Regions from separate parts of the Clostridium moutaii genome, predicted to be linked through region 2. Evidence: riboswitches for the same ligand, from Rfam matches in the RefSeq annotation. Region 2 holds a riboswitch; each other region holds the start of a gene.
What was found. A riboswitch is a leader RNA that binds a small molecule or an ion and turns the genes downstream of it on or off. The one in region 2 is predicted to bind S-adenosylmethionine.
Positions count from the first base shown of each region.

Region 1: linked by a shared signal. The riboswitch ahead of AB8U03_RS02735 (homocysteine S-methyltransferase family protein) and the one ahead of AB8U03_RS14865 (YbaK/EbsC family protein) in region 2 are both predicted to bind S-adenosylmethionine.
Region 3: linked by a shared signal. The riboswitch ahead of AB8U03_RS09480 (pyridoxal phosphate-dependent aminotransferase) and the one ahead of AB8U03_RS14865 (YbaK/EbsC family protein) in region 2 are both predicted to bind S-adenosylmethionine.

Region 1 is NZ_JBGEWD010000001.1:538,311-541,598, reverse strand. It holds gene AB8U03_RS02740 (O-acetylhomoserine aminocarboxypropyltransferase/cysteine synthase family protein) at 1-649, opposite strand, end outside; SAM riboswitch class I at 770-889, opposite strand; SAM riboswitch class I at 1,034-1,129, shown strand; gene AB8U03_RS02735 (homocysteine S-methyltransferase family protein) at 1,545-3,288, shown strand, end outside.
Region 2 is NZ_JBGEWD010000019.1:6,175-9,462, forward strand. It holds gene AB8U03_RS14855 (flavin reductase family protein) at 1-224, shown strand, start outside; gene AB8U03_RS14860 (TMEM165/GDT1 family protein) at 293-994, opposite strand; gene AB8U03_RS14865 (YbaK/EbsC family protein) at 1,358-1,819, opposite strand; SAM riboswitch class I at 1,894-1,995, opposite strand; gene AB8U03_RS14870 (phosphoenolpyruvate carboxykinase (ATP)) at 2,075-3,288, opposite strand, start outside.
Region 3 is NZ_JBGEWD010000008.1:2,744-6,031, reverse strand. It holds gene AB8U03_RS09490 (DUF1648 domain-containing protein) at 1-60, opposite strand, end outside; gene AB8U03_RS09485 (GntR family transcriptional regulator) at 84-470, opposite strand; gene AB8U03_RS09480 (pyridoxal phosphate-dependent aminotransferase) at 755-1,930, opposite strand; SAM riboswitch class I at 2,071-2,171, opposite strand; gene AB8U03_RS09475 (DegV family protein) at 2,223-3,083, opposite strand; gene AB8U03_RS09470 (hypothetical protein) at 3,257-3,288, shown strand, end outside.

The sequences.
Region 1 (3,288 bases), on a different contig from region 2:
TTCCATGTCCACCTATGAATTTAGTTGCAGAATGGACAACTACATCTGCTCCATATTCTATAGGTCTTACAAGGTATGGTGTTCCAAAAGTATTATCTATAATAAGAGGTATTTTATTTTCATGAGCTATGTTTGCCACAGCTTCTATATCCAAAACATTTATCCTTGGATTTCCTATGGTCTCAGCATAAACTGCTTTTGTTTTATCTGTAATTGCTTTTCTGATGTTTTCAGGATCATCAGGATCCACAAATGTTACATCAATTCCCAATTTCTTTAAAGTTACTGAAAATAATTCATATGTGCCACCATAAAGTGTGCTGGCGGAAACTATATTATCTCCTGCATTTGCTACGTTTAATATAGAATATAATATTGCTGCAAGCCCTGACGCAGTAGCAAGTCCTGCACTGCCTCCTTCAAGAGCTGCCACCCTCTGCTCAAATACATCTTCTGTAGGATTCATTATTCTGCCATAAACATTTCCTGGCTTTTTAAGCTGGAAAAAGTCAGCAGCTTCATCTGCATCTTTAAAAACAAAGGATGTTGTCTGATAAATTGGCACTGCCCTTGCTCCTGTAGTTGGATCTGGTACCTGACCTGCATGTACCTGTAATGTTTCAAAACTTAATTTTCTTTCTTCACTCATTTTTTACTTCCTCCTCATATTTCTTTTAATATATTAAATATTCTGGACGAAACTTCTATATAATTTGGCAAAATAAAAAGTCTTCTTGCAGATGAGATACAAGAAGACTTTTCTTCATGCTCCTCATCTTTCAGGTTATATATACATATATACCTGCTGGAATTAGCACCGTTGAATGAAAATGATCATTCAGGTTGCCGGGCATCATAGGGCCAGTCCCTCAGCCGCTCTGGATAAGAAGTTCCGTATTCGATTGAGAAAATGATAACAGATAACAAGGTAACTTGTCAATAGAAAAATGAAAAAAATTTTTAAATTTTAAGAATAAAAATAAAGGTCAAAGGAATATTGACAATTTGTATTTAAAGTATTAATATTAGAATATTCTTATCAAGAGAGATGGAGGGACAGGCCCTATGAAATCCGACAACCGGCAATTATGTATCGGTGTCAATTCCTGCAGAATAAAATAAATGGGGTTCTAATGTTTGAATACGAAAAATTTTTTCTGAACATTAAAGCTTGTTATCTACAATATAGATTCTTTATACTGTTATTTTGAAAAATTTTAGTATTGGAATAAATGTGTTGTAGAGTGAATTCTGAAAGATAAGAAAAGATTAACTTTTTATGAAATTGAAAGTTGCTTTTCTTATGGAGGGGCAATTTTTTTTATATATTTTTATAATAGTGCAATTGATTAAGGAGTGTCAGAATTTACTGAAAAAAATTTGTGTATATGTTAATTTATATATATTATATAAAGAGAGAGATAAATTAGGCTCAAGTCTAAAAATATATTATATAAAGCTTAAATTAGCTAATATTTATACAATTTTAACAGTTGTTGAAATATAGTGATAATGTGAATTGTATTTGAGGAAGGGTGAAATAAATGAGTTTTAAAAGTTTATTAAATAAGTTTGATAAAAAATTTATTTTTTTTGATGGAGCTATGGGAACAATGCTTCAAAAATATGGACTTCAGGTGGGTCAGCTACCAGAAGTGTTTAATGTGACAAATCCTGAAACAATAAAAAAAATACATAGACAATATCTACAAGCAGGATCGGATATTATAATAGCCAATACTTTTGGAGCCAATGAACTTAAATACAATTTTTCCAGTTATACTATAAAAGATGTTATTACAGCTGGAGTAAAAATTGCAAAGGAAGAGGCTGGAGATAAATTGGTAGCTCTTGATATAGGGCCTACCGGACAAATTATGGAACCTACAGGAAGCTTGAGCTTTCAGAGTGCATATAAATTGTTTAAAAATCAAGTCGTTATAGGGGAAAAAGCTGGAGCGGATATAATTTTAATAGAAACTATGTCTGATTTATATGAGGCGAAAGCAGCTGTTCTTGCAGCAAAAGAAAATAGCTCTCTGCCAATATTTTGTACAATGACCTTTCAGCAGGATGGTAGAACACTTATGGGAACGGATCCTAAAACCATGGTGTTTACACTTGAAGCTTTAGGAGTGGATGTTCTTGGAGTGAACTGCTCACTAGGTCCAGGAGAACTTCAAGGTATTGTAGATGAAATATTAAAATATGCATCTATACCTGTTATGGTACAGCCTAATGCAGGTTTGCCCAGATATGACGGCAAAAATACAATTTATGATATAACCCCTGAAGAGTTTTCAAAAAACATATTGCTTATGGCTAAAAAAGGAGTTAGGATTTTTGGAGGATGTTGCGGTACAAATCCGGAATTTATAAAGACAATTATAGGTGAACTGAAAGATGTACTTCCAAGGGAAGTAAGAGAGAAAAATTATACTGCAGTTTGTTCATCTACTGATACTGTTTTTCTGGGAAATGAAATAAAAATTATTGGAGAGAGGATAAACCCTACAGGCCAGGAGACCTATAAGAAAGAATTAAGAGAGGGTAAGGTCAATTATATAAAGAAAGAAGCCATGGCTCAAAAGAGTGAAGGAGCTCATATATTGGGGTTAAATGTAGGACTTCCTGAAATTGATGAAGTTAAGATGATGGAAAAGGCAATAAAGGCAGTACAACAGGTGATACAATTGCCGGTTAATATAGATAGTCCTAATTCAAAGGTTTTAGAAGCCGGAGCCAGGATATATAATGGAAAACCCATAATAAATTCGGTTAATGGAAGAAAAAAGTCAATGGAAGAGGTATTTCCCATAGTAAAAAAATATGGAGGATGTGTAGTAGCACTTACTATAGATGAAGAAGGAATACCGGATAGTGCAGAAGGTAGAGTTAAAATTGCAGAAAAAATAATTAAAACTGCGGCCTGTTATGGAATCAGTAAAAAAGACATAATAGTTGACTGTCTTACACTTACTGTATCGGCACAACAAAAGGAAGTTATGGAGACTATAAAAGCTGTAAAACTTGTGAAAGAAAAATTTGGAGTAAAAACTATTTTGGGAGTAAGCAATATATCCTATGGACTTCCCAGAAGGTGCATATTAAATAGAACTTTTCTCGCACTGGCACTTAATGCAGGTCTTGATTTGCCTATAATAAATACGCAGGATCAAGGTGTGAAGGATATTATAGCAGCTTTTGAAGTTTTAACAAGTATAGACCAGGATGGGAAAAATTATATAACCAAATATGGGAGTAAATCCAAGAGTGAAAAGGCGAAAT
Region 2 (3,288 bases):
AATGTAAAGTAAAATCAGTTACACCTCTTGGAACCCATGATTTATTCCTACTTAAAGTTTTAAATGTTAAAATAGATGAAAATTTATTGGATTCAAATAACAAAATACATTTTGATAAGGCAAATCTTATTTGCTACAGCCACGGAGAATATTATAGTTTGAATTCAAAATCACTTGGTTCTTTTGGTTATTCAATTAGAAAGAAAAATAAAGCCCCGAGATAAGGGCTTTTATTTCAGCTTTGGAAAATAATAATGCACCGGCATTTATAATTGCGGCAGCTAGATAAGTATTAAATTAATTTATCTTTTGGATCATTTTTATTCGGCAAAGCTATATTACAGACCTGACTATGATGTGAGAATTTAACACCGAATAAATATATTAATACCATAAGTATTAGTATGTATAAAATTATATATACAGGTGACCAGAAAGAAACAGCGTTGTAAATAGTAACTGATCCAAAGAATATAAATATAATTCCTGCTATCCATTTTATGTATATTTCCGGGATATGCTTGCACATCCATGCCCCGCCTATAATACCTATACCATCAGCAATTAACATGCCTATTGTAGTTCCCATTAATATAAATATTGGTTGATTACTTTGTGCAGATATTGTTATTGTCATAAGTTGAGTTTTATCACCCATTTCTGCTAGGAAAAAAGCTATTGCTACTGTAACAACTGGACCAAATTTATTCTTTTTTTCATCCACTTCATCAATTTTATCTCCTCTTAATGTCCAAAGTCCAAAGATTAGAAATAATACTGCAGCTACAATTTTTACTATGTTCATTGGTATAATGGAATTCAGATAACTTCCCGCTGCTACTGCAAGAGCATGATTGAAAATTGTAGCAACAAGCACCCCCATCAATACTTGTTTTACTTTGTACTTACCAGCCATAGCCATAGCAAGCAGTTGAGTTTTATCACCCATTTCTGCCACAACTACAAGTAATAATGCTTTAATAATTATTGTCATTTAGTAACCTCCTTTTAAAATTTATATATAAAAATAAAAAGGCTTCTAACACAGTGAATTTCTATCCTGCTTAAAATCTTTTTTAGCATAAATAATCACACTAAAAAAGACTTTATAGCACAATGATAGAACCATTGTGTTAAAAGTCTCGCTTGACTGAAATCAGCCACGACAAAGCCAGACCCAAAGGTCAGTATGTTGACTTTATCACCAATATAGGCAGTTACTCCCTTTTAACATTCAAGTTTTTATTTTTCTTTAATGACATTAATTTTACCATATAATCTACACATAAGCAATATAAAATTTTAATCCTGCCTGTCAATCTGTTTAGAGCACATATCATACTTACCCTAAATTCATTCAACTTTCACAAACATCTATCCACTGTCCATTAACTAAATTGCTAATTGTTTCAGGCTCTATTTTAAGAGCAAATTCCCTTGAACCAGCGGCAGGGTATACGTATTGAAAATCCCTTATAGATTCATCTAAATATACTTTAATAGGATTTTTTAACCCAAAAGGACATAGACCTCCTACAGGATGACCTGTGACTTCCAATACTTCATCGTGATCCAGCATCTTTGCCTTGGTTTTAAAAAAGTTTTTAAATTTTTTGTTGCTAACTCTTAAATCACCCCTCATAACTATTACTATATCCTCATTTTTAAGCTTAAATGCCAATGTTTTTGCTATATATTTGGGATCTGTATGTATGGTTTCTGCAGCCTGCTGTACCGTGGCACCACTATGTGGAAGCTTAAATACCGGATTCTCAATACCCCTATCTAAAAAATAATTAACTACACTTTCTACACTCATCTTCAATTCCTCCAATTTTTTTTAATAAAAAATCTTCTTATAGATAAGCTATAAGAAGATTTGCGTACTTCTATATCTTATCTTCCAGGTATTACCTGCTGGAATTAGCACCTTAAAATATAATTTTAGGTTGCTGGACGTCATAGGGCCAGTCCCTCAGTCTCTCGCGATAAGAATTATAATATTTAATTAAATAAAGGATATCAAAACATTAACTTTTTGTCAACTTATGTTTTTGATAAATCACAATATTTTTTACAGATTCTTTATTTCTTCTAATAATTTTAAAGCAGCCTTTTTAGGCCCTTCCTTTTCTTTGCCGCTTATACCTAAACAAGTTCTAAGCTGACCAACTTTTATACCTGACTTAAAAAACTCATCCAGATATCTGCGCAGTATTTTATCTGTTTCCTCTTCCTTTTGCACGGGTCCAAATGGATTGGCAAAATAAGTACCCACAAGTCCTTTTTCAGTAGTCGTTCCCTTGGCAATTCTCTTTCCGGCCCTAAACACTTCTATAGCTTCATCTGTAGATTTAAAAAATTCCAGTTCATCACCATCTTCATAATTGTTTGCATATAAAAATAAATCTATAGGATATCCCTTTGTAATCTCCGTATAACTGGCAACTGGAATGACCAGCCTGGCATTTATCTTGTCAGGGTTCATAAATATACTTCTATCTATCTGTCTAAATGCATATCCCGTATCCAAGTCGTCTAGCCTCACAAAAGCTCCTATCTCAGTACCATAAGCCAATGGTTTATTACCTTCTTCAATTTTAACCGTACCCATATCATCAAAAACTACAGTCATATCACTTATATACTCTTCTCCCAATTCCCTAAATGCCTCCAGGCTTTCTGATTTTCCTGCACCACTGTCTCCCATTATAATTATGTTAGCTACCTTATTATCCTTTGTTACTATATTTACCATAGCTCCATGTATTGGTAAATATCCTCTCTTTATCATTATAAGATTATGAAGAGTCAATGTCATTTTCTTCATATAACCAAAATAATCTATATCTTCACTATAATTTATATATCCAAGCATTATATTGTTTTCTGCATCATCATAAAAAATAGTCTTTATATTCTCACAATTATCTCTAGCCCCAAACACATAAATTATATCCGGCTTCTTTCCTCTATATTCTTCTTCACTTGCCATTTCAAATAAATTACACAACGTAACCCCATGGGCCATAAAATCCCTGTGAAAATATATATATGCCAAAAGGTTTCCCACCTTTGCCGGGTAACAAAACCAGTGATTTGGATTTAAAGAGCACCCTATTAGAGGATTGGATTCACATTCGCTAAAAAATCCATCTCTTTTATTTTTCCTCGGATAAATTATAAAAGGAGGATCTAATATTATAGATTGAATAAAGGGTATCTGGTTAAGGCATCTATAATCTTCCGGGCAAGGCCATGCTATATTATTCAATATTAACCCGGCAT
Region 3 (3,288 bases), on a different contig from region 2:
TACAAGTATTATAATAAAAATAAAGAATAAATATATACACATAAACAAGTTCTCATTCATCTAATTTCACCTACCTTAATGATTCATTTATCGATTTTAATATATTTTTTAAATATGCCAGAACACAGCTGTAAAATATCATCTATTTTTTTACCCCTCAAATAAGCCTCTGATATTAAATAAGTGAACCCTTCCTCAAGTTTTTTATCAAAATCTTCCGTACTTTCAGGAAGTGTTTCGCTTACTACGGCTCCTTTCCTTCTGTCTATATTCAAGTAGCCATCTGACTTTAATTCATTGTAAGCTTTATTTACCGTATGAAGGTTTATTCCGATATCCTCCGCCAGCTGTCTTACAGAAGGAAGACTTTCTCCCAATTTTAGATTTCCCAGGGCTATTCCTTCTATAATTTGTCTTCTGAGCTGTTCATATATAGGTACTTCTGACTCAAAATCTATTTTAATTATCATAACTGCCCTCCTATTCTATCTGTTATATATAATATATAACAGATAGAATAATAGTGCAATAATTTTTAATATATTATTTTAAAATCAGCTTATCAAAATGCCATTAAGTAGATGTTTTAAAAAATAAGTTTAAAGAAAAAAGACAATTGGGAATCTGACCCCGGATTGTCTTTAACTTTATACTTTAAACTCTGAACTTTAATCTTTGTTCTCTGAACTTTGAATTGTGCATTGTCCGCTGTCAATTGTAAATCATCAATTGTGAATTGTGAATTATCAATTGCTTATCCCTCTCTATAAAATCCAGCTTTTTCCCTGAGTGTTTTCAGTTTTTCAATAGACCTTAAAAGAGTGTCATCCTTTTTTGCAAAATGCAGTCTTATTAAATAATTTATATCCTCCTTAAAGAAGCTTGAGCCAGGCACCGCACCTATTCCCACATCTTTTGCAAGCCACTCACAGAATTTCAAATCATCCTTTACATTAAACTCTGAAACATCTATGAGAACATAATAGGCTCCCTGTGGTTTGACATATTTAAGTCCTGCCTCGCTTAATCCCTGAAGAAACAAGTCCCTCTTTTTAGTATATAAATTTTTCAGCCAATCATAGTATTCCATAGGCAATTTAAGTCCGGCTACAACTGCTTCCTGAAGCGGCGCCGCCGCCCCAACCGTAAGAAAATCATGTACTTTCCTTACATTTTCTATGACTCTCTCATCACCTATGACATAACCTATCCGCCATCCGGTTATAGAATAAGTCTTGGAAAAAGAGCTGCAGCTTAAAGTCCTGTTGAACATACCTGGAAGTGAAGCAAAATAAACGTGTTTATGCGGATCCATCACAATATGCTCATATACTTCATCAGTTATTACAAAAGAATCGTATTTTTCTGCCAGGCCGGCTATGAATTTCAATTCCTCATAAGTAAACACCTTACCCGATGGATTGGATGGATTGCACAGTATAAGAGCCTTCGGCTTTTGCTTAAAAGCATTTTCGAGTTCAACCCTGTTAAAAGAAAAATCAGGCGGGTAAAGGGGTACATATATAGGCTCCGCTCCGCTTAATATTGCATCTGCCGCATAATTTTCATAAAAAGGAGAAAATACTATTACCTTATCTCCGGAATCACATACAGTCATAACAGAGGCCATCATCGCTTCCGTACTTCCACAGGTAACTGCAATTTGAGTTTCAGGATCTATATCAAGTCCCATAAATCTGGATTGTTTTTCTGCAAGAGCTTCTCTCAGGTTTTGTGCACCCCAGGTAATTGCATATTGATGAGGCCCTTTATCCGCTGCTATTTTAAGTGCTTCTCTTATTTCTTTAGGTGGATCAAAGTCCGGAAAACCCTGGGATAAATTAATTGCTCCATATTTATTCGATATTCTGGTCATTCTTCTTATAACCGAGTCAGTAAAATTAACTAGTTTTTTACTTAATTGAGGCATACAAACACATCCTTTCAAATAATTCCATAGTCAAGTGATTCTTTTAGGTCCAGACGGAGCCTGCTCATAAGGATGGGATAAATATCCGTAAACAAATAAAAGTCTGGGGAAACACCTCAGACTTAAAATTGCAAAATACATTCTCATCTTTCAGCTTCCGCTGCAGGATTTGGCACCACTATACAATGTACTGGTTGCCGGGTTTCAAAGGGCCTGTTCCCTCCACCTCTCTTGATAAGTTCAAGATTTATATTTATTGTTTTATTAATTATAACTATTTACATTTATTAAGTCAATGGCTATAATTTTGTTCTTTATAACATATTCCCACAGTTCCAGGTCCGGAATAAACTCCTACTATAGGACTTATCTGTCCTATCATATATGTATTTTCTACATTGGGCAATTTGGAAATTCTATTATAGACATTTTCAGCATCTTCCTGCGCATTGCCATGAACTATATATACATCGCAGGGAGATTTACTCAAAAACTGCCTGCCTATATCTATCATCTTACTTAAGGATTTCTTTCTGCCTCTTACTTTGTCATAGGTAAAACATACTCCCTGATTATCATCAAAATATACTATGGGTTTTATATCCAATACTTCACCTATGGTACCGGATATTTTTCCTATGCGCCCGCCCTTTCTGGCATACTCAAGTGTTCCAAAAACAAAAAGGAAGTGCATTTTACTTTTTATTTTTGGTATATCATCTACAATTTCATTAAAGCTCCTGCCCTGTTCAATGAGATTTCCACATTCCTTTAAAATAATTCCCTCTCCAAGGGAAGTTGACTTGGAATCATAAATATATGTAACTAATTTTTTATGCCTTTGGCTTACCATTTTCAATGCATTATATGTGCCTGAAAGCCCGCTGGAAATCGCCACGGCTATTACATGGGTATAATTTTCTTTTTCCAACTTATCAAAAACCTTTTCCATATCCTCTATTGAGGGCAGGGAGGACTTTGAAATTTCAATGTTCATATTATCATATACTTCTTTTGGAGTAATCTCAATCTTATCTATGTATTCCCTGTTTTTGTATATAATTCTAAAAGGTAAAATACTTATATTATACTTTTTTATGGTTTCACAATCTATATCACAAGCAGAGTCTGTCAAAAGTGCAATTTTTTCCATAAAGTTCCTCCTTTTACTCCTACTTAACTTAAATTATATCATACTAAAGGGAAAATATTCAAATTCTAAATAAGAGATAAGCTTTTAAGGCTATTTTAAGCTTCATCCTGGAAAATATATATATGACAATTATACAACTATACTAAATTTCATGAAAGGAGTTTTAGAACAGTATGGAAAGAATACTTTCAAAAAAAGGTCTATT